Regions from separate parts of the Duganella sp. Root198D2 genome, predicted to be linked through region 1. Evidence: predicted binding sites of a transcription regulator. Region 1 holds the regulator's gene; each other region holds the start of a gene.

Region 1 (7,090 bases):
GGCACGCTGACCATGACGGCGGAGCGCGCCTACGTCAAGCAGACGCCGGAAGGCTACCAGCAGGTGACCCTGTTCGGCGACGGCAAGAAAGCCACCTTCCGCCAGAAGCGCGACGGTGCCGGCGACCAGTGGGTGGAAGGCGATGCCGACCGTATCGAATACGAAGAACAGGTTGAGCTGGTGAAGATGTTCAACAAGGCCACCATCCGCCGCCTGGAAGGCGGCAAGCAGAACGATGAAGTGCAGGGCGAGTTCATCTCCTACGACAGCCGCAAGGAGTTCTTCAGCGTGCGCAATACCGCGAGCGGCGAGAGCAAGCCGGGCGGCGGCCGCGGCACCATGGTGATCCAGCCGACCCGCACCGAACCGCCGGCAACGCCGCCAGCGGCTCAGCCAACCACCCCGCCAGCGGAGAAGAAGTAAGCATGCAAGCAAATACCTGCGCCAGCACGCTGGTCGTGCGCGGCCTCCAGAAAACCTATGGCAAGCGCCAGGTGGTGCACGACGTTTCGCTGCAAGTCGATTGCGGCGAAGTGGTGGGGCTGCTCGGCCCTAATGGCGCCGGCAAGACCACGTCGTTCTACATGATCGTGGGCCTGGTGGCCTCCGATGCCGGCACCATCGATATCGGCGGCACCGACGTATCGAGCCTGCCGATCCACAAACGCGCCACGCTGGGCCTGTCCTACCTGCCGCAGGAAGCTTCGGTTTTCCGCAAGATGACGGTGGAGGAAAATATCCGTGCCGTACTGGAAATCCAGAAGGTCGACGGCAAGCCGCTGCCCAAGGCCGAGATCAACCAGCGCCTGGAAGCGCTGCTGGCTGACTTGCAGATCGAGAAGCTGCGCGAAAACCCGGCCTTGTCCCTGTCCGGTGGCGAGCGCCGCCGCGTGGAAATTGCCCGCGCCCTGGCGACCAACCCGCGCTTCGTGCTGCTGGACGAGCCGTTTGCCGGCGTCGACCCGATCGCCGTGATCGAAATCCAACGTATTGTGCGTTTCCTGAAGGAGCGCAATATCGGCGTCCTGATCACAGACCATAATGTGCGGGAGACCCTCGGCATTTGCGACCGCGCCTACATCATCAACCAAGGCGCCGTGCTGGCTTCGGGCCGCCCGGACGACATCATTGCCAACGAATCCGTACGCCGTGTCTACCTCGGCGAACACTTCCGCATGTAAGCGAGGCCATGAAACAAACACTGCAACTGCGAACCTCGCAACACCTGGCGCTGACGCCGCAGCTGCAACAATCCATCCGCCTGCTGCAGCTGTCCACGCTGGAGCTGCACCAGGAGTTGGAACAGCTGCTTGGCGACAATCCCATGCTGGAGCGCCTCGACGATCCGCTCGACCACTCGGTACGCCTGCTGGCCGATGGCGCCATCAGCCAGGGCAACGGCAATGGCACCGAAGCGCCCGCCGCGCCCGCCCCTGAAGGCGGGCAAGGCGAGGGCGGCGACGCCCCGGCTGCCGCTGCCGACGGCGAAGGTTATGAAGGCGGCGACAGCGAAAATGCCGGCAACGGCAGCGACGACGGCGACTGGAGCTCCAGCTCCGGCAGCAAATCCGCCGACGACGAAGACAGCCGCCCGCAGCTGGAAGCTTCCGGCTGCACCCTGCGTGAACACCTGCTGGAGCAGATGCGCGTCACCGTGCAGGAGCCGCGCGACCGCGCGCTGATGGAACTGATCATCGACGCGCTGGACGACAACGGCTACCTGGAAGAAGCGCTGGAAGAAATCCACGAGCGCCTGCCGCCCGAACTGGAAATCGAGCTGGACGACCTGCGCTGCAGCCTGGTGCTGCTGCAAAGTTTCGACCCCGCCGGCGTCGCGGCACGCAATGCCTCCGAATGCCTGGCGCTGCAGATCAAGCGCATGCCCGGCGTGCCGCTGGTGACGCGCCGCATGGCGCTGACCATCGTCGAGAAGCACCTGACCTGGTTCGCCCAGCGCGAGTTCACCAAGCTGAAGAAAGCCCTCGACTGCGACGACGAAGACTTGCGTGAAGCACAGTGCGTGATCCGCCAGTGCAACCCGCATCCGGGTGCCGAATTCGCGTCTGGCGAGTCCGACTACGTGGTGCCGGACGTGATCGTGAAGAAGGGCCGCAGCGGCTGGCTGGTCACACTGAATAACGACGTGGTGCCGCGCCTGCGCGTGAACGCGCTGTACGCCAACCTGCTCAAGCAAGGCAAGAGCGAATCGCAGATGAATGGCCAGCTGCAGGAAGCCAAGTGGCTGATCAAGAATATGCGCCAGCGTTTCGACACGATCCTGCGCGTTGCGGAAGCGATAGTAGAAAGACAAAAGAACTTTTTCAGTCATGGCGCAGTGGCCATGAGACCCCTTGTGTTGCGTGAAATTGCTGATACACTGGGACTACACGAGAGCACTATTTCTCGCGTAACAACTCAAAAATATATGCTCACCCCACATGGCATGTTTGAGTTGAAATATTTCTTTGGTAGCCACGTCGCGACCGAAGCTGGGGGTGAAGCTTCTTCGACAGCGATACGGGCACTGATCGTGCAATTGACAGGAGCAGAAGACCCGAAAAATCCTTTATCCGACAGTAAGATTGCGGACATGCTGGGAGAACAAGGCATGGTGATTGCGCGACGGACTGTTGCCAAATATCGAGAAGCGTTGAAAATCCCTCCGGTAAGCCTCCGCAAATCTTTGTAGTGCAGTGCATGGGTTCCTCTGTGCGTTTCGGCGTGCACGAACTCGAGAGCGACATCATCTTTAGGAGTGTGTATGAATCTCACCATCAGTGGACATCATGTCGAAGTGACCCCAGCCATCCGCGAGTACGTGCAGAACAAGCTGGAACGCGTCAAGCGCCATTTCGATCAAGTAATTGATATTGCTGTCATCCTGACTGTAGATAACCTCACCGAGAAAGAGAAGCGCCAGAAAGCGGAAATCAACCTGCGCATGTCTGGCAAAACCGTGTACGTCGAAAGCCTGTCGCAAGACCTCTACGCCGCCATCGACACCCTGATTGATAAACTGGATCGCCAGGTCATGAAATACAAAGACCGCGTGCAGAACCACAATCATGCGGCCATCAAGCATTTCCCGGATACGTACGAAGCACCACCCACCGCCGTGTAAAGGAGCGGCCGTGTAGCACACCAAAGGGCGCAATTGGCGCCCTTTTTTGCGGCCAGTGTGCGTTAAAATATTTGCATGAGCGAACACGTCCACACCCATCTCTCCAACGGTACCGGCTTTATCACGCTGGACCGCCCGAAGGCCCTCAATTCACTCTCCCTCGACATGGTGCGCGCGATGACGCAGGCGCTGCTTGCGTGGCGCGACGATGCGTCCGTGGCGGCAGTCGTGTTGCGCAGCAGCAGCGAGCGCGCGCTGTGCGCGGGCGGCGACATCCGCTTCTTCCACGACGTCGGCCGCGCCAACACGCAAGGCGACAGCGCACTGCTGGAAGACTTCTTCACCGAAGAATATGCGCTAAACCATTTAATCCATTTCTATCCCAAGCCATATGTGGCGCTGATGGACGGTGTGGTGATGGGCGGCGGCATGGGCATCGCACAGGGCGGGCCTGACTGCGGCGTGCGCATCGTCACCGGCCGCACCAAGATGGCGATGCCGGAAGTGAATATCGGCCTGTTCCCGGATGTAGGCGGCAGCCATTTCCTGTCGCATGCGCCGGGGCAGCTTGGCATGTGGCTGGGCCTCACCGGCCTGACGGTCGGCGCTGCCGATGCGCTGTACCTCGACCTGGCTGATTACTTCGTGCCGGAGACGGAACTGGCCGGTCTGGCCGCGCTGCTCGAATCCACGCCCGGCAAATCGCTGCGCGACGCGATTGCCGTTTATGCCGGCCCGCATAACGCCTTCGCCGGCGACAGCGAGCTGGAAGAGCAGCGCGCTTTGATCGACAAGCATTTCTCGGCAGGCTCGGTGCCGGCCATCATGCAATCGCTGCGCGGCGACAGTACGCCATTCGCGCAGAAATCGCTGAAGGCAATGGAGCTGCGCTCGCCGCTGATGATGAGCGTGACCCACGAACTGCTGAAGCGCGGTGCAGCGCTAGGGGTGCCAGACTGCTTGCGCATGGAACGCAATCTGGTGCGCCGCAACTTCGAGCATGGCGAAATTTTCGAAGGCGTGCGGGCGCTGGTGATCGACAAGGACAACCAGCCGAAGTGGAATCCCGCGACCCTGGCCGAAGTTACGCCCGCAATGGTGGAGCGCTTCTTCGAGCCATGCTGGCCGGCCTGGGCGCACCCCCTGCGGCATCTCGCATGAGGGAGTTGGACCGGATCGACCGCAGCATCCTCAATATCCTGCAAGAGGATGCCAGTACGCCGCTGCGAGAGATCGCCGAGCGCGTGCATTCATCGGTCGCAACCTGCCAGCGCCGCATCGAAAGGCTGCGTAGCGACGGCGTGCTGGTGAAGGCCGTCGCGCTGGTCGACCGCGCATTGGCCGGGCGGCCGCTGACGGTGTTCGTGTCGGTCGAACTGGAGAAGCAGAATACCGACATCCTCAAGCAGTTCGAGCATCGCATGCGCTCCGAGCCCGAGGTGATGTCCTGCTACGAGGTGGCGGGCGAATTCGACTTCCACCTGATCGTCACGGTGGAATCGATGGAGGAATACAGCGCCTTCACGCGCCGCGTCTTCACCTCCCACCACAATGTCATCAACGTGAAGAGCCTGTTCGCCATGAACTGCTCGAAGTTCGAGACCAAGCTGACGCTTTGATTTTTGGGGCAGGGCCGGCTTAAGTCATGGAAGTTCAAATGGGAAACCATCTTGAGTTAATGAGGGATAGGGCGAGCACGTTTCCAGCAGTAGGGGACATGTCGGCAATTCGCACTGCGCGGATTTGGCATTGCAGGTATCGCAGCCTGACGCCGATTTCCGGCATGATCAATGTTGAAGAGCTTGTGATTGGCACTTGGCCGGATTCACCGCATGAAGTACTGAGCAGAATGTCGCGGCTTCGCTATTTATCAAAGTCTGTACCAGGTCTGTCATTTGGACAGCTAGCGCTCTCACTTGAGAAATATCAAGACACGAATTTCGCCAATTTCTTGCATTGAGATTAGTCAAAGATTCGGTGCTGATGTCCAAATGACAGACCTGGCACTGGCTTGTGGCACTGGCTAGCGAAGTTCGAGACCAACCTGCCGCTCTGACGCTAGGCCGGATTGCGTTTGGCTACCTCAAGCGAATAACAAAAATCATTGCAGCCAAATTCAACGGCTTTAAAGAGCTTGTCGAGCGCCGCTTCATATCCCCAGACCAATAGATAGGCAGCGATCAGCGTCAATGCCATTATTGCAAGGGTCCAAAGGCTCGACGCTATTCCCGCCATTGTGGACTGGGAGGGTTCCAGGACCTTTGAAAACGTATAAATGAAGCTTGCCCAAATGAGACCAACAATCCATTTAAGTGCTGTGACGCGATTGCGTGAGCGTTCTTCAATAGGCTTGATTGACTTTTTAAGGAGCTCGACTTCTTTCTCGGACTGGAACCCATTCTTGCCGAGAAAATCGACCACGAAATTAACGGCGTCCGGTGTCACACCGCTATGCGCGTAGAAGCTGGGCAGCGAAAACAAGACCAGCAGTGCTGGGGCTAACATCAGTGTCAGGTTCATGATGTTCGCGGCTTCCGTCTTTGCGAGGCCGATGCTTTCGATTAGTCCGACCCCTATGAAGGCAGCTGCAAAGGCGATATACGCCCACAAAAATATTCCATTGGTTTTTTCCTTCACCCCCATCTTCAAGAACTTCAATGGTAGCCAGAGAAGCCGTTGAAGAAGTCGTAGCAGGGTGGAACTGCTCAAGCGGCCCTCCAGCAGGAAAGCCTCAAGCTCGATGATGAGGGAGAGGGTTTTTTCGTACATCGATCAAGCTTAAAGGCTTTTACCTTTAGTAGTTCGTATCAAAAGCCGCACGAGTCGGTGTCATGAATCGGTCTTCCTGCCAGTTAATCGCAAGCGATACAGCTGGCATTTGATTTGGAGTGGGCGCTTTTACGCATGGCCAATGCGGCCACGATCAAGGAAAGGCAAGGTAGCCAAACCCAAAGGAGTTCAGATTTGATGACTGTTAAGCCGGCGGGGCCCAGGAAGCGCCCCATTGTTAATGGTGATACGCGGATGAACTGGACCGGGAAGAAATGCCGCTGATCGGAGAATGGCCACCAGATCGCGGCACCAAGGCCGCCTGTCGTCAGCATATCGAGCAAGGGGTGCGAGACGCAGGCGAACGACACGAATGCCATTGTCACCCAGCGTTTCGCTTGCAGCCATGGCGCGGCAAGCGCCGCCAGCAATCCTAATGCCAGCGCAAACACAATCGAGTGCGAGGCTCCGCGATGGCCAAGCTGGTTTGCATATTCGATCCCAAGCTTGAAGGCGATGACGTCCATATCAGGTACGATTGCCGCCACCATGCCGGCCATCAGCAGCCGACGTGAAATGCGGGTTGGGCCAAGTACGACGCCGAGTGCCAGCGGAATCGCTGGGTGGGTAAGGATGGTGGGCATGATGCTAAGGAAATTAAATGGAGGGCTCGCGATGGTGCTTACGCAAATCGCATGAAGCTCTTGCGGACTGCGGCGCTCCCCAGTTAAGGAAGTTGCGTTCGGTCTTCTGGGCTAGGAAGAGGTGCTCGCGGGCCGCCGGGTAAAACGACGACTTCGCCTGCATCACTCTTTAGGGCAGTCGACTGGCGGCAAGGGGCCGAACACGACCTCGGTATCGGCTGGGCCCGAAGTCTGCAGGATGTAGACGACTTTAGCCGCGCTGTCGACGTACATCATATGCGCGCGGCCGCCCGGCAGCATGCCAGGTGAATTCAGCGTCATGTGTCGCGTGTCGCGCAGCTTCTCCGGCAACTGCGGCACGGTGGGCCATTTTTCGCGCGTGCCGGATGGCGACACGAAGCTGGCGTAATGCGCAGCCGTGCAACGCCAGATTGGTTCCGGCTCGGGAGGTGCAGCGCCCAGCGCTGCTGCAAGCAGTAATGAGATCGCCATGTGCAGATGATAGATCAAAAATCAGCTATAGGATTACTTTAAATTGTTACCGTCGGCTGAGCTG
Region 2 (7,090 bases), on a different contig from region 1:
GCGGCGACGTCACGCTGGCCACGGCCGCCTACAATGCCGGCGAGCAGGCGGTCGACCAGTATGGCGGCGTGCCGCCCTACGATGAAACGCGCGCCTACGTACGGCGCATCGGGAAACTGTACGGCAAATCCAGCCATCCCGTTACGGCAGCAGCACCGGAACGCTGCGTGCACCGCATAGCAATTCGCGCACGCCGATGATATGCTTGCCCGATGGAATGGGACGCGATCATCATCGGCACCGGCATGGGCGGCGCGCCGCTTGGCTATGCGCTGGCAAAGGCCGGGCAGCGCGTGCTGTTCCTTGAAAAAGGCAAGTCCCATCTGCAGCCGGGCGCGCTGACCAACAGTTACGCCGAAACGCATTTTGCCGCGCCGGCCGCGCCGGGCCCGCAGCACCGCGCCACGCTGCAGCGCGCCGGCCGCTACAGCGATACCATCCGCACCAACGCCGGCCCGCGCATCCAGCATTTCGTGCCCTTCATCGGCAGCGGCACCGGCGGTTCCAGTGCCCTGTACGGCATGGTGCTGGAGCGTTTTTTTCCTTCTGATTTCGCGCCGCGCGCCCAGCATCCGGAGGCGGCAGACGCCGACTTGCCGGAATCCTGGCCAATCGCCTACCAGGCGCTGCTGCCGCATTACGAGGAAGCAGAGCGACTGTTCCGCGTGCGCGGTACGCCGGACCCGCTGCGCCATGAGCGACTGGGCGACTGGGCCGCGCACTTCCGCGCGCCGCCGGCGCTGACGCCCGCGGCCGGCGAACTGTTCGCGTTCTTTGCGCAGCGCGCGCTGCACCCCTACCGCCTGCCGCTGGCCTGCGAATTTGTCGACGGCTGCGACGCCTGCCAGGGCTACCTGTGCGACCGCCGGTGCAAGAACGACGCCAGCCGCGTCTGCCTGGAGCCGGCCCTGTCGCAGCATGGCGCCACGCTGATGGATGAATGTGAAGTGGTGCAGCTGGAAGCCACGCACGAGGCCGTGACGGGCGTGGTATGCGAGCAGCGCGGCCAGCGCCTGACCTTGCGCAGCAAGCGGGTGTTCCTGGCTGCCGGCGCGCTGGAAACGCCACGCCTGCTGCTACAGTCGGCCTCCCCGTACTGGCCAAAAGGCCTGGCTAACTCTTCCGGCCTGGTGGGGCGCAACCTGATGCGCCACCACATCGACCTGTACGTGATCAAGCCGAAAACGCCGGCCGGTTTCGACAACCGCCAAAAGGAATTCGGCTTTAATGATTTCTACCAGCGCGACGGCCAGAAGCTCGGCTCGGTCCAATCCTTCGGCCGCCTGCCGCCGGTGCCGGTGCTGGCGGCGTCGATGGAAGACGATATCCGGCAAGGCGCCCTGCCCTGGCTGGCGCCCCTGTTCAAGCTGGCGCAGCCGGTAATGAAGCCCATCCTCAGGCAATTCGTGCACGAGCGCCTGGTGCTGGCCACCACGCTGGAAGACTTGCCGTATGCCGACAACCGCGTCACGCCAGCCAGCGGCGATGCCCGGCTGGCACTCGAGTACCGCGTACGTCCGCATGCTGCGGCACGCATCGATGCCATGCGCCGGCTGATGAAGGACGCGCTCAGGCCTTACGCCTTTGACCTGGTGAAACAGGCCGGCAATAACCAGCGCATTGCCCACGTCTGCGGCACCTGCCGCTTCGGCAGCGATGCGCGCAGCAGCGTGCTCGATGCCAACAACCGCGCCCACGGCCTGTCCAACCTGTACGTGGTGGATGGCTCCTTCTTCCCGTCCAGCGGCGGGACCAATCCCAGCCTGACGATTGCCGCCAACGCCCTGCGCGTGGCGCGCCACCTGACGGGAAAAGGAATCTACGATGATCAAGCTTGAAGATTTGCGCGGCCACTGGGCGCTGGTAACGGGCGCCTCGGGCGGCATCGGCGCCGAATTCGCGCGCGAACTGGCGCGCAACGGCGTCAACGTGGTGCTGGTGGGACGGCGCGCAGAACGCCTGCAGGAACTGGCGCAGCGCGTCGAGCAGGAGCTGGGCGCCAGGGCCGAAGTGGTACGCGTCGACCTCGCCAAACCAGGCGCGGTGGCCCATGTCAAGGAGCGCCTCGACGCGGTTGGCATCCGCATCCGCCTGCTGTGCAATATCGCCGGCATGGGGCGCTGGAACCGCCTCGAACACTGGGAGCTCAATGACTACCGCGACATGATCGAGGTCAACAACAGCGCCATGGTGGAAATGTGCTACCACTTCCTGCCCGACCTGGCATCGCATGCGGGCAGCGCGGTGATCAATGTCTCGTCGCAGGCCAGCTACCAGCCGGTGCCGTACATGGCGGTGTACGCCGCCTCGAAGGCCTTCGTGCAAAGCTTCAGCCAGGCCCTGCACGGCGAATGGAAGGAGCGCGGCATCCTGGTGCAGACCCTGGTGCCGGGACCCACCGACACCGAATTCGACGCCAAGGCCGGCGCTTACGCCAGCGCCCTGGCCACGCGCGGCAGCACGGCCGAAGTAGTGAAAGCTTCGCTGGCGGGCCTGGCCAAGGGCGACCCGGTGGTAGCCTCGATCAAGGGCACGTACAAGCAGCGCTTCTTCGCCGGCCTGTTCCCGCACAGCATGGTGATCCGCGAAGTGGGCAAGATGTTCAAGCCGCCACAATAAAAAAACCGCGCCGAAGCGCGGTTCCCGGAAGCATCGCGGCTTAGGCGCGGCGACGCAGGCGAGCCAGACCCAGCAGGCCAATGCCCATCAACAGCATGGTGCCTGGTTCCGGCACGCGGGTGAAGCGGTTCGAGCCATCAACCTTGAACAGGATGTCGTTGCGGGCCACCACTTCGGTGCCGAACGGGTCGCCGTTGTTGCTCGAACCGTTGCGGTGGAAGCCGGTGGTGGTCGAGGTGTCAGCCGGATAGTTCAGGCTCGACTGGAAGTCGATGCCGAACAGCAGGCTGGTCACGCCTTCCAGGTAGTTGGCGTCGATGAAGTCGGTCGGCGACAGCAGGCCTGCGTGCAGGCGGGCGGAACCCTGGCCGTTATTCGGTGCCAGCAGCTGGAACACGGACGAGTTGGAATCGATGGTCAACAGGGCGATCATGATGCCGTCGTCGAAGCCGACGCCAGTCGCGGTATTGGCGTTCTGGTTGGTATCGAAGTAGATCGCGACCTGGTTCTGGCCTGGCGCCAGGTTGAAGTTGGCGGTGGCGGTGCCGCCTGGGCCTGGCACGACGCTGGACACGACTTCGGTCATGCGGGCAGCGATGGTGATCTCGAACAGGCCGTCAGCCGAACCGTTCGCTTCGCCGTCCAGGCGGCCGCCCAGCGATGGGCTGCCGGTGCCGCCAGCCTTGCCGACCAGGGTGGCCTGGTACAGGAATTCGAAAGTGGAGCCAACTTGCAGCGGGGAACCGAAGGGGCCGATGCCCTTGGCCAGGCCGCTGCCGGTTTCAGCCCAGTCCAGCGAATTGACATTGGTCGCCAGGACATTGGTGCCGTCCTTGATGGTGAATGGGGTGATCACATCTGCCTGGGCTGCACCAGCAGCGAACAGCAGGCTGGCTGCAGTAGCGAGCGGGAGCAGTTTGCGGAAAATCTTCATTGTTTTGACTCCTGAGTTAAGGGGCTGTTTTGACCTTTTGCTGCTCTCCGGCCTCGCAGCGGGCACATACTCCTATGAGCAATAGTTGTGCCAGTCACCCGGTTCCCATAGAAATCAATAACTTGCAAGATTACTGTTAGTACCATGTTGGTATTAACTTATGTCGTTGTAAGGATTTTCGACAGTAACTTGCTAAAAGATTCCGACGACCGATAGTTACCGAATATGACCATCAGTTGGCGCGCGGCAGCGCTCGCGGCCGGCGTGGCCAGCAAGCCTTCCACGGCCTGCCGCAGCGCCGCCTCATCGAAGCGGTCGGCCCGCAGCAGCGCTCCGGCACCGGCCGCGACAATTCCCTGCATATTCAGGAACTGGTCGAGGTTGCCGGCAATGCCCACCAGCGGCACGCCGGCCGCCAGCGCCTGGTGGCTGGTCGGGCTGCCGCCGTTGCAGATCACCAGCGCGGCGCGGCGCGCCGCCTCTTCGCCCGGCAGGAAGTCGGCCACGCGCGCGTTGTCCGGCACCGCATCGAGCTTGACCATGCCCACGGTGGCGGCCAGCACCGTCAGCGGCAAGCCGGCCAGCGCGCGCAGCACGCCGGGCAGCAAGGCGCCATGGCCCGAGCTGCCCACGGTCACGTACACCAGCGGACGCCCGGCCGGCAACTGGTCCCACCAGTTTGGCAGCGGCAGCGGCGGCGACCACAGCACGGGGCCGATGAAGGCGTGGTTGGCGGGCAGGTCGTGCGGCGGGAACAGTTCCGGCACATCGGCGTACAAGGTGTAGTCGGCATCGGTATACACCCGGTTCAGGTCCCAGCCCAGCGACGGCAGGCCATGCCGGCGCCGCACCTTGTTGAGCGGAATGGTGTGCAGTGCAAATGCCAGCGGGCGCGCCAGCTTGAACAGCGCATTGGCCAGCGGGATCGGCAGGAAGCGTGTCAGCGGCAGGCTGGGCACGATGTATTCCTGCTCCACGAAGGGGCTCCAGTAGGCATTGATCAGCGAGACATAGGGCACGCCGGCCAGGCGCGCGCTGATCGACAGCGACAGGCGGAAGTCGCCCACCACCACATCGGGCCGGACCTGGCGCAGCAGTTGCAGGTCTTCTTCCACATAGCCGGCCAGCGTCGCCGCGTCATACACCGGCTTGCCATCCGCCAGCGCCTGCAGGAATTGCTGGTTCGGGATGCTGTGGATGGTCCAGCGCACCAGGTCCGCGCCTTCGAAGCAAAAGCCGTAACGGTCGGCACAGGCAAAGTGCACTTCGTACTCGGTACGGTCGAGGCTGGCCGACAGCGCCAGCGGGCGGCCGACGTGCGCCAGCGTGACGGCTTCGGCAACGAACAGGATTTTCTTGCGCTGCATCATGGGCCGCCCGGCCTATTTCATCAGCTCGGCCAGCGGCTTGCGCAGCGAGCGCGCCGTGGGCGCCTTGCCGGCGCCGAGGCGGCCCATGAAGACCGCGGTTTCCGGCGCGGCGCCGATCACGCCGGTGAGCTGGCCATACAGGCGGCGCGCCGACTCCTGCAGCTTGTCGAGGCGGGTGAAGCGCAGTGCATGGCGCACATAGCGGCCGAAAATCAGCGGAGTCATTTCCGGCTGCATGTGCAGGCCGAGCGTGGTCAGGGTCAGCCAGAAGCGCTGGGTGGCGCGGCCGGCGGCCACGTAATCGTCGATGCCGGCCGGCGCGCGGCTGGCACGGATCACGAAGTGGGCGGCGCAGGCCATGCCGGGCAGCAGGTCCATCTGCAGGCGCGGGGCCCAGGTGCCCATCAGGGTATTCATGGTGTTGACCCGCTGCCAGCTCGCCATCGCCCACTTCATCAGGGCCAGGGTGCCGTGGTCGACGCCCAGCGCCTGGTCCGGCACCTTGTCCGGGCTGTGCGTCTTGCCCCAGTCGATGATGCTGCGGTGGACCTCGTACGCTTCCGGCATGGTCAGGCGCAGCTTGGCGTTGTTGAACATCAGCCGCGCCGCCGCCCAGCGGCCGCCGAAGCCTTCGATCCACTGCACCTGGTGCGCCGGACCGACCGCCGCTTCCAGCGCCTGCTTTTCCTGCGCGCTCAGCGGCCGCGTGCTGAGCGGGCGGCGCTGCACGCTGCGCGTGGTGATCGCCGCCAGCAACGGGCTGGGCTTGATGGCGGCATCAGGCGTGAAGCGCACATCGAACACGGGGTGGGTATCCGGGCTGTCGCCGCGCCGCAGCGCATCGGCGCGCAGGCCATGGCCGCTGGCGGCCAGCGCCATGGTTTCCAGCATGGCGCCCACGGCGACCTGGCTCGGATGCCCGTCCAGGTCGTACACCACGTGCTCGCGCGTGTCGTGGCAGTGCACGGCCACATGGTCCGGCGCCAGGATTTCGAAGCGCCACACCTGCGTGTTGTCGCCGCTGGGGGCCCAGCGCGCCAGGTCCAGGATCTGTTCGATGGTAGTCATGATTGGGCCATTTTCGCAAAGGCGCGCTTGCCGATCATGATGGCCAGGCGCTGGATCGGGTTGTTGTTGCCGCCGGGGCGCCAGGTGCGCACCAGCTGGTTGCGGTAGGCATCGAACTGCATGCCGTGCGGCGCCGCCCGCACATCGCCGCGCCCGAGCAGGATCTTGAGCGCTTCGGTGGCGGCGATGCCGGCGCACAGCTGGCAAGCCATGATGGTCGACGGCCCGCGCCGTTCGGCGAAATTGACGGCCGACGGCACCACCAGGTAGGGCCGGTGCAGGCCGGCCGGCGCCAGCCCGACCACAAAGCGGATCGCCTTGTCGCTTTCGGGCAGCTGGCCCCAGCCGAAATACTCTTCAAACGTCATCCGGCCCGGCAGGAAGTTCAGCAGCGCCGCGCCCATGCCCAGCGGCGCCACGGTGGTGGCCGGGATGCCGCGCGCGGCGCACAGGGCGAAGGTCTGCTGGCGGATGTCGAAGGCGAAGAAGTCGAGGCTGTCGATGTAAATGTCGACGCCGTCGAAAAATGCCTCGAGGTTGCCGGCATTGATTCCGTCCGGGAAGGTCTTGATCTCGAGTTCGGGATTGACGTCGCGCGCCATGCGCGCCATCACGTCGATCTTCGGCAAGCCGCGCGTCGATTGCATGGCGCCGACCTGGCGGTTGAAGTTGGCCAGGTCGAATTTGTCGAAGTCGGCAATGTGGAAGGAGCCGACGCCCAGGCGTACCAGGGTCATCAGGTGCACGCCGCCGACGCCGCCGGCGCCGGCAATGGCCACCCGCTTGCCGCGCAGGCTGGCCTGCTCGGCTTCGGTGACCCAGCCGATATTGCGGGCAAAGGCCTTGCTGTAGATGAAGGGGTCGCTCATCGCGCTTAACTGCCGTTCAGGACTTTCAGCAAAGCAATGGCATCGTCCAGGTGCGGGAACGAGGTGCCGGCAGCCACCAGTTTTTCCAGCTCCACCCGGGCGCCCTTCTTGTCGCCCGACTGGCTGAGCGCAACCGCCAGGTGGTAGCGCAGCATGGCATTGGCCGGCTGCAGCGTGCTGGCGCGCTTGAGCAGCGGCAGCGCGCGCCCGGTGTCGCCCTTGCCCACCAG
Region 3 (7,090 bases), on a different contig from region 1:
CTATCCGGGAACTGGGCAGCGGCACAGTCACCGCTTATGCCGGCCGTGTGCGCGGCGTGACGGAAGAGGACTGCGGCCTGCCCGTCTGGACCTACCTCGATGGCGCCGCCAGCGACGACGAATCCGTAGCGCTGGACCGCCTGTGCCGCACGCTGCACGCCATCAACTTCTTCCGCGGCGAAGAGCCGGGCACGCGCCCCCTTCACCTGAACGTTCACGACCGCCTGCTCAGCGCCGTCAGCAGCAACCATGGCATGGCATTCCGGCGCATCCTCGACTCGCTCGGGCTTCCGCTCGGACAGATCGTACTGCAATTGCCGGCCGTGAACGCGCGCCAGAACTGGATGCTGAACTACGTGGCCGACAACTATCGACGCAACGGCTTCCGCATTTCGGTGAAAGTGGCCACCGCGGCCCAGCTGCCCTCCGTGTTCGGCCACGCCCGTGTGGATGCGGTGCGCATCGCCAGCCTGCACGGCACCGGCACCGCCGAATTGACGCACGTCCTGGCGCGGGCCGCCGCCTTGAACGTGGAAATCCTGGTCAAGGACGATACTCCTGCCCTGCGCGAAGCCGCCGCACGTAGCGGCGCCCGGGTGCTGGTGCAGGACAACGCCAGGCGCGCAGGCGACCGCCTGGCGGCCTGATGCCGGCATCGTCCCGTAACGTATCAATCTGAACACAGCGGGGGCGTTAAGAATCCGTTAAATCGCTGTTTTCTTGCTACGCTCTACGCCATGCTGCCGATCATCCCCTACCGCAAACCCCAATTAGGCCGTGACTATTGGGTGCAGGACGACTTCCTGCCCAATGCCCAGGAAATCTCACAGCGCTGCTACAACCAGGACTACTGGGAACTCGGCGCCCCCTACGCCAACGAACCCTGGCCCGGCAAGCGCACGCCGAACGCACTCACGCCACCCGAGATCGAATTCGTGGAAACGTGGGTGAAGAAGATGACCGGCGCCAAGCGCCTGTGGCAGGAAGCGACGCCCCAGGGCACATCGCTCAATCACAACTACGCCCAGCTGGTAGGCATGCCGGATTCCGGCGCACGTCCGCACACCGATTCGACCAAGCTATGCCGCTACGCCTGCGTGATCTACCTCACGCCTGATCCCGATCCGGATTGCGGCACCTCGTTCTACCGCCAGCGCCAGCCAAACGGCACGCTGGGCGGCAACCTGTGCATGCCGCCGCACGCCAACCTGCGCGAAGCGCTGAAGGTGAAGGGCCTGCCGCCCGACGCCTGGCAGGAAGACGTGCGGGTTGAGAATCGCTTCAACCGCATCCTGCTGTACAAGGCGAACCTGGTGCATTCAGCGACCGGGTATTTCGGCTTCGACCATCTGGATAAACGCCTAACGGCTGTTTTCTTCTGGATGGCCTGAGGTGCGGGCTAAGGCCGGGTCAACAAACTCTGGATATCGGCGCAATAAGTGTCGCAATACTGGAAGACATAGCCTTCGTCAAAGCCGATGGCTTTCGCCTGGTCCACATGTTTCCTGGCGGCCGCCGCATTCCCTGCACGTTTCAGTGTCGACGCTTTCATGAGATAGGCGAGCGATGTAGTGTTCGACGCCATCGGGTACTTCATTTCCTTCAAGGCCTTTTCGCCGTAGACAATCGCACCGTCTATATCATGCATGAAAAACAGCAGGAAATGCGAATAGTTCCCAAGGGTCCACGCGCTGGGATTTCGCTCCAGTTGCCGCTTGTAATAAGCCGCCTGCATGTCTTTACGGCCGAGGCGGGAATAGGCGGCGACCAGCAGGGATTCATTCGCGAAGTCCGGTTCACTGTCTGCCAGGCCCTCTTCAATCTTGATCACTTCGGCGTAATCCGACTTCAGCCACATCATTAATGACTTGCCCGCCATTACACGGCTTCGCGGCACATCGCCCGCCTCGCCGGCCTTCAGCAATTCACTGGCTTTGCCGATGTCACCGTTACCAAGGGCGATAGCAAATTTTCCGGTAAAGATCCGGCCATTGGCGGATTGGGACGGCTTGACGGCATCCAGGATCTTGTCGGCCGCAGCACTGAGCTTCGGATCATAAATCCCGATCATGTTCTGGGTCTTCCAGTAGCCCTTTGCCAGAAACCACTCTGCCAATGCAAGATCCGCGGATTCCAGCCCCGGCGTTTCTTTCCGCTGCCGTTCAATAATCTCATACGCATGGTCCAGGACTTCCGGCGTCCCGTGGTAGGCGCCCGTCAGCCTGACAGCGATGCGCATGCGCTGCTCAGGATCCTTGAACGAATCAAACAGCAGCTGCGAAATATCGGTACTACGCACCGGATGGCCGGTGAATCCCGAAAAATCACTGATGAAGGCAATAGCCGACACCAGGGCCTTGCCGTTATCTTTCGATTGGATCAAGGCCTTTTTTGCATAGGCGAGCGCCTTGTCGTATTGCCTCATGCGGCCGTACAAATCGGCGAAATTATTGTAGAGCCAAGGGTCCGAAGTTCCGATACGTTCGGCACGCTCAAGCGATTTTCTCGCACTCTCAAAATCTTCAACATTCAAGAAGGCATGGCCAGCCAGCACGTAGGACTTGGGGTAAGACGGGTCTTTCTTCTGCACCTCGGCAATGATTGCCAGCGCGTCGCGATTGGCCTTCTTGAAATCATTGGTGCCGGTCGCCCCGCGCATGATGGCCAGGCGGGCTTTCTCGATATAGATCGGCAGGAAGTCCGGATCGGATTTGATCAAACTGTCGATCATCACACCTGCGGCAACCAGCTTCTCGTTCTCACCGCTCCAGTCGTCCAGCACTTTCATTGTCTCGGAAAGCAGTTCCCTTTTCTGAGCGCTTAATTGTGAAGCCTCAGTTTTGAATCTGGGAGCGGCATAAGACGCCGTTGCGCCCAAAAGAGCGGCGCAGAACAGGACTGTATTTCCAAAATTTCGCATGACGGTAATCGGATTGCTAAAAACGATATATTGCCACAAAGAAAATTCTCGTGGATTGCGATCCGGTGTTACTTGCAAAATAAGCAACATAGTCTTATGATCATTGCCGCCAAGACAAAACTTTTTCTGGAACCCTATGAAACGATTTACTGTATCAGCGATTATTCTTGCGACACTTTGTGCATGTGGCGGCGGTGGCGGCACAACAAACAGTTCTAACGGGACGGGCGCGCCTCTGACTCCCACAACCCCTGCGCCCCCTGTAGTTGCCTCCATCAACGCGAGTCAAGCATTCAAGAATTTTATCCAGACCGATCAGACGATCCCACTGTCGTCAAATGACGGCTCGCTGGCAACGGCAACCCTGATTATCAAAGCCGAAGAATCCTATCCATTTGTGACCAATGGCAAATCACAAAGCGTCACGAATACCAGGATCATCCAGTTGCAGCGCATTGACGCCAGCGGCCGCCTGGTAAGGCAGAGTCTTTGGAAGTTCCATCTCGACGCAAATATGGCGCCCCTCGGCGTTGCCTACGGCGCGGATAACAACGCATTTAAAGAGTGCATTTCTGTCGCGAACAAGAGCGAACTGCCGACGTCAACCAACTCCTCAGGCGTCCTCTTCTCGGGCTTGCGCACAACCGGCTATAGCGAGGCGTTCCGCGCTGGCGCATTCGCGCACTATTGCGATCCGACACCCGATTACACCGCGACTGCTGAATGGTCTGTGGTCGCCGGTGCCCCCAATCCGTATTTCTGCATGACCTTGCCCATGGGATTTTCGACGACCAAGGTGCGCATCTGCACGCCGGTTGACAGCGTGGGAAACCAGAGCAAATCGCTTTGGATTCGCTCCCTCAACACGGATGGATCAACTGTGGTCGACTATAAAGACACCTCAGCGAATCGACCTGTAGAGCAATTCAGCAACGTTATCAATCCAAAAGATTACTGGTACGGTGCTGTGTGGCGTCCGCTTGATGGCTATATTTATCAGCGCTATGAAGATACGAAGTTTTCCTCGGAGCAGGCTTGCCGCGAGCAATCTGCTATTGACTGGAAGAAGACCTGGATCGCTTCAAATGTTTCCTGGACGTGCACGCACGTGACGTCAAACTAAAGCAGGCCGCGCAAGCCCGCTTGAATGCGGGCGTGCGCAATTCCGCGTTTACCCTAACGGTCGATTTGAAAGCAAGTGTCGTTTGATCTTACAAATTAAACAATGAAAGTCAAACGACTTCTTTTCAATCAAATACTTATCAATCTGGCATAACTTCTGCTTAAGGCTCCCAGCACGCAAAATCAATTCTTAGGGATCTGGTATGAACAAGCGCATCCTCAATGTGGGAAAACTGCTTACGGCCGGCCTTGCCTGGCTCGGCGCCATGGCCGGCAGTTCGGCGGGTACCTTGTCCTACAGCTTCGATTCCTTTGCCGACAGCACAAGCCTGACCAGCCAGTACAGCGGCTTGCAGTTCACGCATGCGACTATCCTGAAAAGCGGCGTCAGCCTTAACGAATTCTCTTTTCCACCCCATTCGGGAACCAACGCCCTCCTTGACGACGGCGGTCCTATCGTCATCACGTTTGCCACCCCGGCCCAAGCCGTGTCGGGCTACTTTACTTATTTGAGCGGACTGACAATGTCCGCCTACGACAGCAGCAACAGGCTGCTCGCACAAACCAGCTCTGCTTTCCTGAGCAATGCGGCTGACGGCACGGGCGATCCGGGCAGCGTCGCGAACGAGCTGTTGAGCATTGCCGCTGCCGGCGACCTGATCGCCCGCCTCGAAATCAGCGCCGCAGCGGACGGCTTTTCGTTCCTGCTCGACGACCTCAGCGTCACTACCCCGGCCACCGACCTGCCTGAGCCGGCCAGCCTGGCACTGGTCCTTGGCGGGCTGGCCCTCATCCTGCGCCGACGCAGCAAGTTCCGTCACCCCTGAAGCCCTTGCGGGCGAATTCCGGCAATCCATCTGAAGCAAAGCATTGCGCCCGCGCCCGTCGCGGATGCGCCAAGGAGCAAGCATGAGAATCGTTTATTCTGCGATCCATACGGCCGTGCTGGCGGGGGCAGCCCTGCTGTCCGGCCAGGCCGCGGCCGGCAGCCTCGGCACGCCCGTGCTTAGCCCTGCCAGCATCGCGGCAGCCATGCCGGCCACCGTCAAGGTCGTCGTGGCGATCAGCGATCCGAATTACATTGCAGGCAGTGCCAATGTGCAGCGGCTGAACGCCGACGGCAGCGTGCAGAGCATCGTCGGCGTGCTGCATGACGATGGGCGGCAAGGCGACGCCATTGCAAACGACCAGTTGTACACGCTGGACATGCAGCTCAACGAGGCGAATGCAGGCAGCGTGCGCTTCCAGGTCTCGGCCGCCTACAAGCGCGAAATCAAGCGCACCCTCTCGGCCCCGCTTACGCTGGCGGTAACGGGTGCAAGCGGCGCTCCCAAGATCACGGCCGCCAGCTTCAGCGTCGCCAGCACCCCGGCCGGCGCCGCTGTGATCGGCCTGGCCAGCGCCAGCGTCGAGTCCGAAGTCCCGCCCACTTCCCTCGTGCTGCAGAAAATCGATGGCGACGGCGCGGTGCTGGCGAACCTGGGCCAGTTGCACGACGACGGTGCGGAAGGCGATGCGCAAGCTGCCGACAAGATCTACAGCCTGCTCAGCACCATCCTTGAAAACGCGCCCGGTACCGTGCGCTATCGCGTGGCCGGCAGTTTCCCCGGCTACAGCCAGGCGGTGTATTCCAGCGTGCTCAGCGTAGCGATCACCGGCACCGCCACCAGCGTCGAGATCACCGCGCCGGCCAGCGGAGCCTACCTGAACACGCCGGTGGTCACCGTCTCGGGCAAGGTCGGCGACCCGGCCGCCCAGGTCACGCTGAACGGCATCGCCGCCATTCTCAGCGGCACCAGCTTCAACGCCTCCGTTCCGCTCAATGAGGGGCCCAACACCATCACGGCCGTCGCCACCAATAGCGGCGGCAGCACCACCACCAGCAGCATCCTGGTCACGCTCGACACCACCGCACCGAAAATCGAAATTTACTCGCCGTCCGCCAACGGCAGCACCAATGCCGCCAGCGTCACCGTCAGCGGCATGGTCAACGACATCGTGGTCGGCACCGTCAATCCGCAGCAGGCTACCGTCACCGTCAACGGCATCAGCGCCGAAGTGCTGAACCGAAGCTTTACGGCACGCGAAGTGCCGCTCAGTCCCGGCGCCAACACCATCCAGGCCACGGTCACCGACCGCGCCGGCAACCGGGCGACCACCAGCACCACGCTGACCCGGCTGGCGGCAGCCGGCGGGCTCCGGCTCGTGTCGGGCAACAACCAGAGCGGCCCGGCCGGCAACCTGCTGCCCGCGCCACTCGTGGTGGCGCTGACCAATGCCCAAGGCGCGCCGCTCGCCAACCAGCCTGTCGTGTTCAGGGTCGTCGGGCTGGACGGCACACTGGCCGCCGGCACGGCCCCGGGCAGCGCGCTCTCCGCGCTGGCCGTCAATACCGACACCGAAGGCAAGGCCAAGGTGTTCTACCGCCTGGGCCGGCGCACCGGCAGCGGCAACCTGGTCGAGGCCAGTACCGCCGGCAGCCAGGCTACCGTCGACTTCGTTGCCATCGGCGCACCCGGCGGCCCCAAACTCATGGTGGTCGACTCCGGCAATACCCAGACCGGTGTGGTAGGCCAGCCCCTGCCCCTGCCCTTGATTGCCATCGTCACCGATGCCCACAACAACCGGCTCGCCAACATTCCCGTCACCTTCCAGGTGAAAGGCGGCGGTGGCGGATTCGGCGCGACGCACCAGGCCACGTACCAGACCACCAGCGACAGCGATGGACGTATTGCCGCGACCTTGATCCTGGGACCGGACCAGGGTGTCGGCAACAACGTGGTGGAAGCCAATTTCACCGGCAACCCCGGCTTCGCGGCTGCCTTCAGCGCTACCGGCCTGGTGCCGGGACCGGCGGCGCAAACCCGCATCACCGGCGTGGTGCTGGACAACAGCAACAACCCTCTCCCCGGCGTTACCATGCGCCTGCTGCACATTACCCAGGGCAACCGCAGCAATATCCCGCAGGAGATGGCGACGCCCGTGCAAACCGACGCGCAAGGCCAGTTCGTAATGCAGCCGGTACCGGTCGGCGTGTTCAAGCTGATG
Region 4 (7,090 bases), on a different contig from region 1:
GAGCTGGAAGCGGACCGCATGGTCAATTCGCCGATCAGCCAGGATGACCTGTGGAACAACAAGACCCAGAAGGGCGAAATGACCGTCGTGCGTAACGAATTCGAACGGGGCGAAAGCGATCCGTTCCGCGTCACGCTCGAGCGCACCATGTCGGTTGCCTTCGACTGGCACAACTACGGCAAATCGACCATCGGCGCCCGCTCCGATATCGAAGGCGTCAGCATCGACCGCCTGCGCGCGTTCTACCAGCGCTACTACCAGCCGGACAACGCGATCCTGATGGTTGCCGGCCGCTTCGACGAAGCCAGGGTGCTGGCCCAGATCAACGAACTGTTCGGAAAAATCCCGAAGCCGACGCGCGTGCTGGCCCCAACCTATACCGCCGAACCGACCCAGGATGGCGAGCGTTCGGTCACCATCCGCCGCACCGGCGGCACCCAGATCGTGGCCGCCGGCTACCACGTGGCCCCGGCCAGCCATGACGATGCGGCAGCCCTGCAGGTGCTTGGCCGTATCCTGTCCGAAGCACCAGGCGGCCGACTGCACAAAGCCCTGGTCGATGCCAAGCTGGCGTCTTCCGTGATGGACCTGGATTTCAACCAGATGGAGCCGGGCTACCGCCTGTTCGCAGCGGTCGTGCCGAAGGACGGCCAGACCGCCGCGGTGGAAGAGGCGATGCTGAAGGCGCTGGAGGACATCAAGTCCAACCCGTTGACCGCAGCAGAAGTAGAGCGCGCCAAAGCTTCGATCGCCAAAGACATCGACCAGACCGTCAACGACACCGCCCGTTTCACCATCGCCCTGACTTCGGCGCAAGCCGCCGGCGACTGGCGCCTGTTCCACCAGCGCCGCGACCAGGTCGAGAAAATCGATGTGGCAGCAGTGCAGGCGGTTGCGCTGAAATACCTGAAACCTGCGAACCGCACCCTGGCGCGCTTCATTCCTACCGAAGGGGCGGACCGCACCGAAGTGCCGAAGACGCCTGACGTGGCAGCACTGGTCAAGGACTACAAAGGCCGTGCAGCGGTGGCACAGGGCGAAGTGTTTGACCCGAGCCCGGACAACATCGAGAAGCGCACCCAGCGTTCAGTACTGGCCAACGGCATGAAGCTGGCGCTGCTGCCAAAGAGCACCAAGGGCAACACTGTCAGCGCATCGATCCAGCTGCGCATGGGAACGGCCGAGAACCTGGCGGGCAAGGCCATCATCGGCGACCTGACCGCATCGTTGCTGTTGAGCGGTACCGAGCGACTGTCGCGCCAGGAAGTCAAGGATGCGCTGGATAAGCTGAAGGCAAACGTGAACGTCAACGGTGGCGCGGAAGGCGTGACGGTCAACCTGACCACCACGCGCGACAACCTGGCGGCAGCACTGGACTTGCTGGGCGAATCGCTGATGAAACCGGCGCTGACGGCGAAAGACTTCTCCGAGCAGCAGCGCGATATGATCTCCGGCACCGAGCAGCAACTGACCGAGCCGCAGCCACTGGCCAGCAACGCGATGCGGCGCCTGACCAATACTTTCCCGGCCGGCCACCCGCATCACACCATGACCCTGCCGGAGCAGTTGGCGGAACAAAAGGCTGCGACGCTGGAGCAAGTCAAAGCCTTCCACAAAGCCTACTATGGCGCCGGTAACGCGACCCTGTCCGTGGTTGGCGACTTCGACATCGCCGCAGTGCAGGCGCAGGCAGCCAGGCTGTTCGGCAACTGGAAGGCGGAGCAGCCGTACGTCCGCATCGCCAGCGAAATGAAGCAGGTGGCAGGCCAGGCCATCTCGCTGGAGACTCCGGACAAAGCCAACTCGGTCCTGTTCGCGATCCAGCCAGTGCCGATGAAGGATGATGCCGCGGCCTACCCGGCCCTGCTGATGGGTAACTACATGCTTGGCGGCGGCGCCTTGCGCAGCCGTTTGGCCGACCGCATCCGCCAGAAAGAAGGCCTGTCGTATGGCGTGGGCTCGCAGCTGTCGGTGCCGTCGCGCGATCCGGCCGGCCTGTGGCTGGCCTTCGCGATCAGCGCGCCGCAAAACACCGCCAAGGTAGAAGCTGCGCTGCGTGAGGAACTGTCCAAGGCGCTCAAGGACGGTTTCACCGACGCTGAACTGGCCGATGCCAAGAAAGCCTGGCTGCAATCGCAGCAAGTGGGCCGTACCGGTGACGCCAGCCTGGCTGGGCGCCTGGCGAGCTACCTGAGCTTCGAGCGCACCATGGCCTTCGAGAAGGACCTGGAAGCCAAAGTCAGTGCGTTGACCGTAGCACAGGTGAACGAGGCACTGCGCGCTCACTTGAAGCCGGAAGCGGTTTCGGTGATCAAGGCCGGTGACTTTGCCAAAGCCGCAGCCGGTGCAGCCGGTGCGGCGCCAGCCTCCAAGCCGTAATTGAAGTTCCCCGCCGCTTCGCGCGGCGGGTCTCCCCTTAAGCGCCGAGCAGCGCCTCGAGCTTGTCGAAGGATCCGCTCCAGCCCTGCGTCATGCTGGCGCGGTGCTCGAGGAAGGCCGCCAGTTCGGCCGCCGTCGCTTTGCCTTCCACTTCCCACGTTACCGTCACCCGGGTGCGATTCGGCGCTTCGGCAGCGAATTGCACCGTGGTTCGCATGGTTTCCGGCCATACCGGCGCCATTGGATGGCGCGCGATGTTTTCGTTCTCGTCGCAGAATTGCTGGGTGTAGACCAGCAGGTCGGGGCGGCGGATCTCTTCGTAATGGGCGCGGCCATACATGGTGATGGCCGCATTGCTCATGCAGTACAGCGATGCGCCGCCGGAGCGAATGTCTGCGCGCAGGAAGCGCATCTCCATGCCGGTAGGCGGAAGCCAGCGGGCCAGGTGCTCGGGCTTGGTCCACATGTCGAACACGGTTGCCAGCGGCGCCTCGAAGCTGCGGTTGATGACGAACTTGTCCTGGTCCGCCAGGCGCTTGCCCAGGTATTCGGCCAGGCGGTCCCAGGTCGAATCGCCATTGGCGTGGCGGATGAACTGGCGGGTCTGGGCGGCAGCTTGCGCATCGGCCAGGGCCATGGTCATGTCCATGCGGGTCTTGCCATCCACCTCTTCAAACAGGACGGTGACGCGGAACAGCGGCGGCGTGTCTTCGGTGGCGCCGTGGTCGTAGACCAGCTTATGCAGCGGCTCCACCACGTGATAGGTGGTCATGTTGGGGAAGTCGGTGCCGTCCGGGCCGTGCATGGTGTAGCGCCAGGTTCCGCCGACGCGCAGGTCCTTGCTGTCCGTGGTCAGCGTGAAGCCGCGCGGCCCCCACCATTGCGCCACTTGGGCTGGATCGTTCCACGCATCCCAGACTGCCTGCACGGGCGCGTCATAGCTGCGGATAATGCGAATCTCATTCGGGGCAGTGAATTCAGGCATTTTCATCTCCTTCAGGTGGGTTTTTTGCAGTGACGGTTTTCAGGTAGGCCTCGAGGCGGTCGAAACTTTCTTCCCAGAACCCGCGGTATTGCTCCATCCAGCCGGCGGCGTCCTTCAGCCCTTGGCCATTGATCTTGCACGAGCGCCATTGCGCCTTGCGCGTCTTGGTGATGAGGCCGGCCTTTTCGAGCACCTGCAAATGTTTGGTGATAGCAGGCAAGCTCATCTCGTCCAGGAAAGGCTCGGCCAGGTCGGAAACATTGGCCTCTCCCAGCGACAGCCGCGCAAGCATGGCGCGCCGGGTCGGGTCTGCCAGCGCAGAAAAGGTTTGGCTGAGAGGATCTTGCATCGAATTTCACCAATCGATTAATTAACTGATTGGTTTAATATAGGCCGGAGAAGGGATGGCGTCAAGCGCGTCCTGTCCCGGAAAGAAAAACGCCGATCGTGAGGATCGGCGTTTTCAGGGGGGGCTTCGGCTTACGACTTGCGTGGCTTGCGGCGCGCAATGGCAATGCCTGCCAGGCCCAGCGACAGCAGCAGCATGCTGGCTGGTTCCGGGATGTCATTCGGCGTGGTGGTGTTGCTGAAGGAGAAGCTCAGGTCATTGAATTCGAAGGGGCCGTTGTACAGGTCTTCGAAGCTCACCAGCGTGGTGTTGGGAAGCCAGTTGCCCTGCACGCGTGCGTGGAACGAGCCATCTTGGTTGCGGCCGGCCAACCCGGTGAAATAGTCCGAATTGGTGTTGTTGACGTGCAGGCGGAAGACGAGTTCGCTACCCACGGCAAAGCTGCCCAGGTCCACAGTCGCGCCAATGGCCGAGCCATGATTATTGAACAGGAAAATGTCGTTGCCCGCGATGCCGTCATTGGTGACGAGGTACAGGTCATTGCTGTACGAAGCGGAATTGCCCTCGTAGCGCGCGACAATATTGGCGGTGCTGCCAACCAGCACAGGATTGCCTTCGGTGCCGGTGGTGGCGATCGGGAAGGCAAAGGCTGACAGCGGGGCGATCAGTGCGATGGCAGCCAGGAGCTGGCGAAGAAGTTTCATTGAGAATCCCAAGGGTTGACAAAGACTCAACAGGATTAGCACAAATCATGCCATAGCAACAATATTGTTGGTTTCGCTTGTAGTTACAAGCGGTTACGCCTTGTTTTACTAGTGAAATTCATTGCCTGGATGGCAATGTGTAAAATTTCCCGACAAAAACAAAAATGCCACACGAAGGTGGCATTTTTAGCTCCAGGACAAGCTTCGTGCAGGCCTTAGAAATAGTAATTGCCCGAGATGCCAACGTGCTCGGCTTTCACTTCCACGGGACGGAAACGGCTCTTGACGTCGAACTTCTCATTCACGTAACGCACTTTAATGCTCGCTTGCGGCGAGAACATATACTCCGCCTCTACCAGGCCGCTCAGGGTGTTGTCGAACTTCACGTCGTCGATATCGGCCACACCGCTTCCGCTCAGCTTGGCGCCCGATACATAGCGCAGGCCGGTGCCGATCTTCCATTGCTGGTTGATGTGATAGAAGGCCATGGCTTCTACCGGGACGCGCTGGAACGTCAGGCTGCCATTTTGCGCGGACTGCTCGTCCACGTGGAAGTTGACGCTGGTTTGCGCGGAAAACTGCTCATTGATGCGGAATTCCAGGCCAGCGGTGAAGTACACGCCGGAGCCGGCTTTGATGCTGGCCGTGTCGCCGTTGGTGTACTCGGCGGTGGCCAGTTTGTCGCCGCCGGTGCTGGCGCCGATGCCGACAAAGCCGCGAACGGTCTTGGCCGGGGCGGCAACTTCCTGGGCGAACGAAGACGAGGCGATTGCCAGCGCGGCGAGGGCGAATACAGCTTTTTTCATGCTTTTGATCTCTTGTTGAAAAACTTGCTAAGGGGAAATATAAACGCGAGATGGTATCATCTTGATACCTTCTTAAAATGCGCTAATTCTCACCAAATCAAAAGCCATTGCACAAAACAAAAACGCCGATCGCAAGGATCGGCGTTTTTACTTTTTATTCTTGGTGGCCCGGGGCGGAATCGAACCACCGACACAAGGATTTTCAATCCTCTGCTCTACCAACTGAGCTACCAGGCCAAGAGGCAGCATTATAGCAGGCAATCCTTGGTATGCAATAGCCTTTTTCTGTTGTGGGAAAGTTATAATGCGCGCATGAACAAGCCCACGCATCACCATATGCAGACTGCGGTCTGCATCGTTGGCAATGGCGCCATTGCCAAGACGGCCGCCCTGGCGTTTGCCCAGTCCGGATTGAGTGTGACCTTGCTGGCGCCGGCTCCGCCGCCGGCCCGCCCGGACGAGGCGAGCTGGGACGTCCGCGTGTTCGCCCTCAACCACACTGCCCACCGCCTGCTTGATTCCCTGAAAGTGTGGGGCGCGATGGATCAGGCGCGTATTGCCCCGGTCGACGCCATGCTGGTCAATGGCGACGGCAGCAAAGCCGGTGCGCTGAACTTCGATGCCTACGGCGCCCACACCGGCACATTGTGCTGGATCGTGGAGGACCGCAACCTGAACCAGGCGCTGGATGCCGCGCTGCGTTTCGCCCAGAACGTGCATTTCGTGCACGGCCAAGCGGTCGCGCTGAAACACGACGAGCAGGGCGCGGTGATCACCATGGACGATGGTTCCCACCTGGGCGCCTCGCTGGTGGTTGGCGCCGACGGCGCCCAGTCCTGGGTGCGCGGCCAGTGCGATATCGGCCTCGATTACCGCCCGTACAACCAGAGCGGCGTGGTGTCCAACTTCGCTTGCGAACTGCCGCACCACGGCGTTGCGCACCAGTGGTTTACTGGCGAGCAGGGCATCGTGGCCCTGCTGCCGCTGCCGGGCAACCAGGTTTCGCTGGTGTGGTCTGCGCCGGACACACTGGCCGATTCCCTGTGCCGCGAAGGCGCCACTGCGCTGGCCGAACGGCTGGCCGCCTTTGCCCATGAAAAGCTGGGCAAGCTGGCGCCGCTGCAGCCGGAAGTGGTCAAGGCCTTCCCGCTGCGGCTGATGCGCCCGCATTCGATGGTGGCGCCGCGCGTGGCCCTGGTGGGTGATGCTGCCCACGTGGTGCACCCGCTGGCCGGCCACGGCATGAACCTGGGCTTCGGCGATGTGCAGGAATTGGTGAAAGCCGTGGCGGAACGGGAAGAGCACCGTTCCATCGGCGATGACCGCGTGCTGGCGCGCTATGCCCGTGCACGCAAGGAAGAAGTCAGCCTGATGCTGGCCACAACGGATGGACTGGAGCGACTGTTCGGCACCGATCTCGAACCGGTGCGCGCAGTGCGTAATTTCGGGCTAAACTTGCTGGATAAATTGCCGGGCGTAAAGCGCCGGCTGATCTCACATGCCCTCGGAAAGCTGTAAGCGGAGAACCTATGAAGAAGAGTAAGCTGGTTTTGGCAATGGCCTCGGTCATGCTGATGTCCTGTGCGGATGCGCAGAATGGAAAAGAAGAAGCGCAAGTGCGCAAAGCCCTGGCCGAGCGCCTGAACGGCGTCAAGATCGACTCCATCAGGAAGGCCCCGATCCCCGGGATGTATGAAGTGGCGATCGGCAATGAGCTGCGCTACACCGACCCGACCGGCCGCTACCTGCTGGAAGGCCACATCCTTGACCTGCAGACCCGCACCGACCTGACCCAGGCCCGCATCGATGACCTGAACAAGATCAAGTTCGACGAACTGCCTTTCGAACTGGCGCTGAAGTCCGTCAA

The links. Region 1 encodes sigma-54, which starts transcription at its own class of promoters, with help from an activator protein. Its sites were predicted from a motif close to TGGCANGNAANCTGCTTT; they were not measured.
Region 2: the regulator sigma-54 is predicted to act here: its motif matches at 3,629-3,646, upstream of pepA (flocculation-associated PEP-CTERM protein PepA).
Region 3: the regulator sigma-54 is predicted to act here: its motif matches at 4,189-4,206, upstream of ASE26_RS03655 (PEP-CTERM sorting domain-containing protein).
Region 4: the regulator sigma-54 is predicted to act here: its motif matches at 4,453-4,470, upstream of ASE26_RS17620 (PEP-CTERM sorting domain-containing protein).

Annotation. Positions count from the first base shown of each region.
Region 1 is NZ_LMIC01000049.1:92,618-99,707, forward strand. Features, by position in the region: gene lptA (lipopolysaccharide transport periplasmic protein LptA) at 1-423, shown strand, start outside; gene lptB (LPS export ABC transporter ATP-binding protein) at 426-1,181, shown strand; gene ASE26_RS25890 (RNA polymerase factor sigma-54) at 1,190-2,689, shown strand; gene hpf (ribosome hibernation-promoting factor, HPF/YfiA family) at 2,762-3,121, shown strand; gene ASE26_RS25900 (enoyl-CoA hydratase/isomerase family protein) at 3,197-4,282, shown strand; gene ASE26_RS25905 (Lrp/AsnC family transcriptional regulator) at 4,279-4,740, shown strand; gene ASE26_RS30970 (hypothetical protein) at 4,839-5,081, shown strand; gene ASE26_RS25910 (hypothetical protein) at 5,180-5,890, opposite strand; gene ASE26_RS25915 (metal-dependent hydrolase) at 5,974-6,534, opposite strand; gene ASE26_RS25920 (hypothetical protein) at 6,697-7,026, opposite strand; gene ASE26_RS25925 (hypothetical protein) at 7,073-7,090, opposite strand, start outside.
Region 2 is NZ_LMIC01000003.1:43,343-50,432, reverse strand. Features, by position in the region: gene ASE26_RS05285 (lytic transglycosylase domain-containing protein) at 1-200, shown strand, start outside; gene ASE26_RS05280 (GMC oxidoreductase) at 213-1,838, shown strand; gene ASE26_RS05275 (SDR family oxidoreductase) at 1,825-2,619, shown strand; gene pepA (flocculation-associated PEP-CTERM protein PepA) at 2,660-3,553, opposite strand; gene ASE26_RS05265 (glycosyltransferase) at 3,712-4,923, opposite strand; gene ASE26_RS05260 (molybdopterin biosynthesis protein MoeY) at 4,936-5,991, opposite strand; gene ASE26_RS05255 (ThiF family adenylyltransferase) at 5,988-6,860, opposite strand; gene prsT (XrtA/PEP-CTERM system TPR-repeat protein PrsT) at 6,866-7,090, opposite strand, start outside.
Region 3 is NZ_LMIC01000002.1:164,013-171,102, forward strand. Features, by position in the region: gene ASE26_RS03635 (EAL domain-containing protein) at 1-647, shown strand, start outside; gene ASE26_RS03640 (DUF6445 family protein) at 738-1,391, shown strand; gene ASE26_RS03645 (hypothetical protein) at 1,400-3,010, opposite strand; gene ASE26_RS03650 (hypothetical protein) at 3,057-4,043, shown strand; gene ASE26_RS03655 (PEP-CTERM sorting domain-containing protein) at 4,246-4,869, shown strand; gene ASE26_RS03660 (hypothetical protein) at 4,952-7,090, shown strand, end outside.
Region 4 is NZ_LMIC01000021.1:22,644-29,733, forward strand. Features, by position in the region: gene ASE26_RS17605 (pitrilysin family protein) at 1-2,379, shown strand, start outside; gene ASE26_RS17610 (SRPBCC family protein) at 2,417-3,364, opposite strand; gene ASE26_RS17615 (helix-turn-helix transcriptional regulator) at 3,357-3,713, opposite strand; gene ASE26_RS17620 (PEP-CTERM sorting domain-containing protein) at 3,845-4,417, opposite strand; gene ASE26_RS17625 (outer membrane beta-barrel protein) at 4,633-5,223, opposite strand; tRNA gene ASE26_RS17630 (tRNA-Phe) at 5,385-5,460, opposite strand; gene ASE26_RS17635 (FAD-dependent monooxygenase) at 5,536-6,741, shown strand; gene ASE26_RS17640 (thioredoxin fold domain-containing protein) at 6,753-7,090, shown strand, end outside.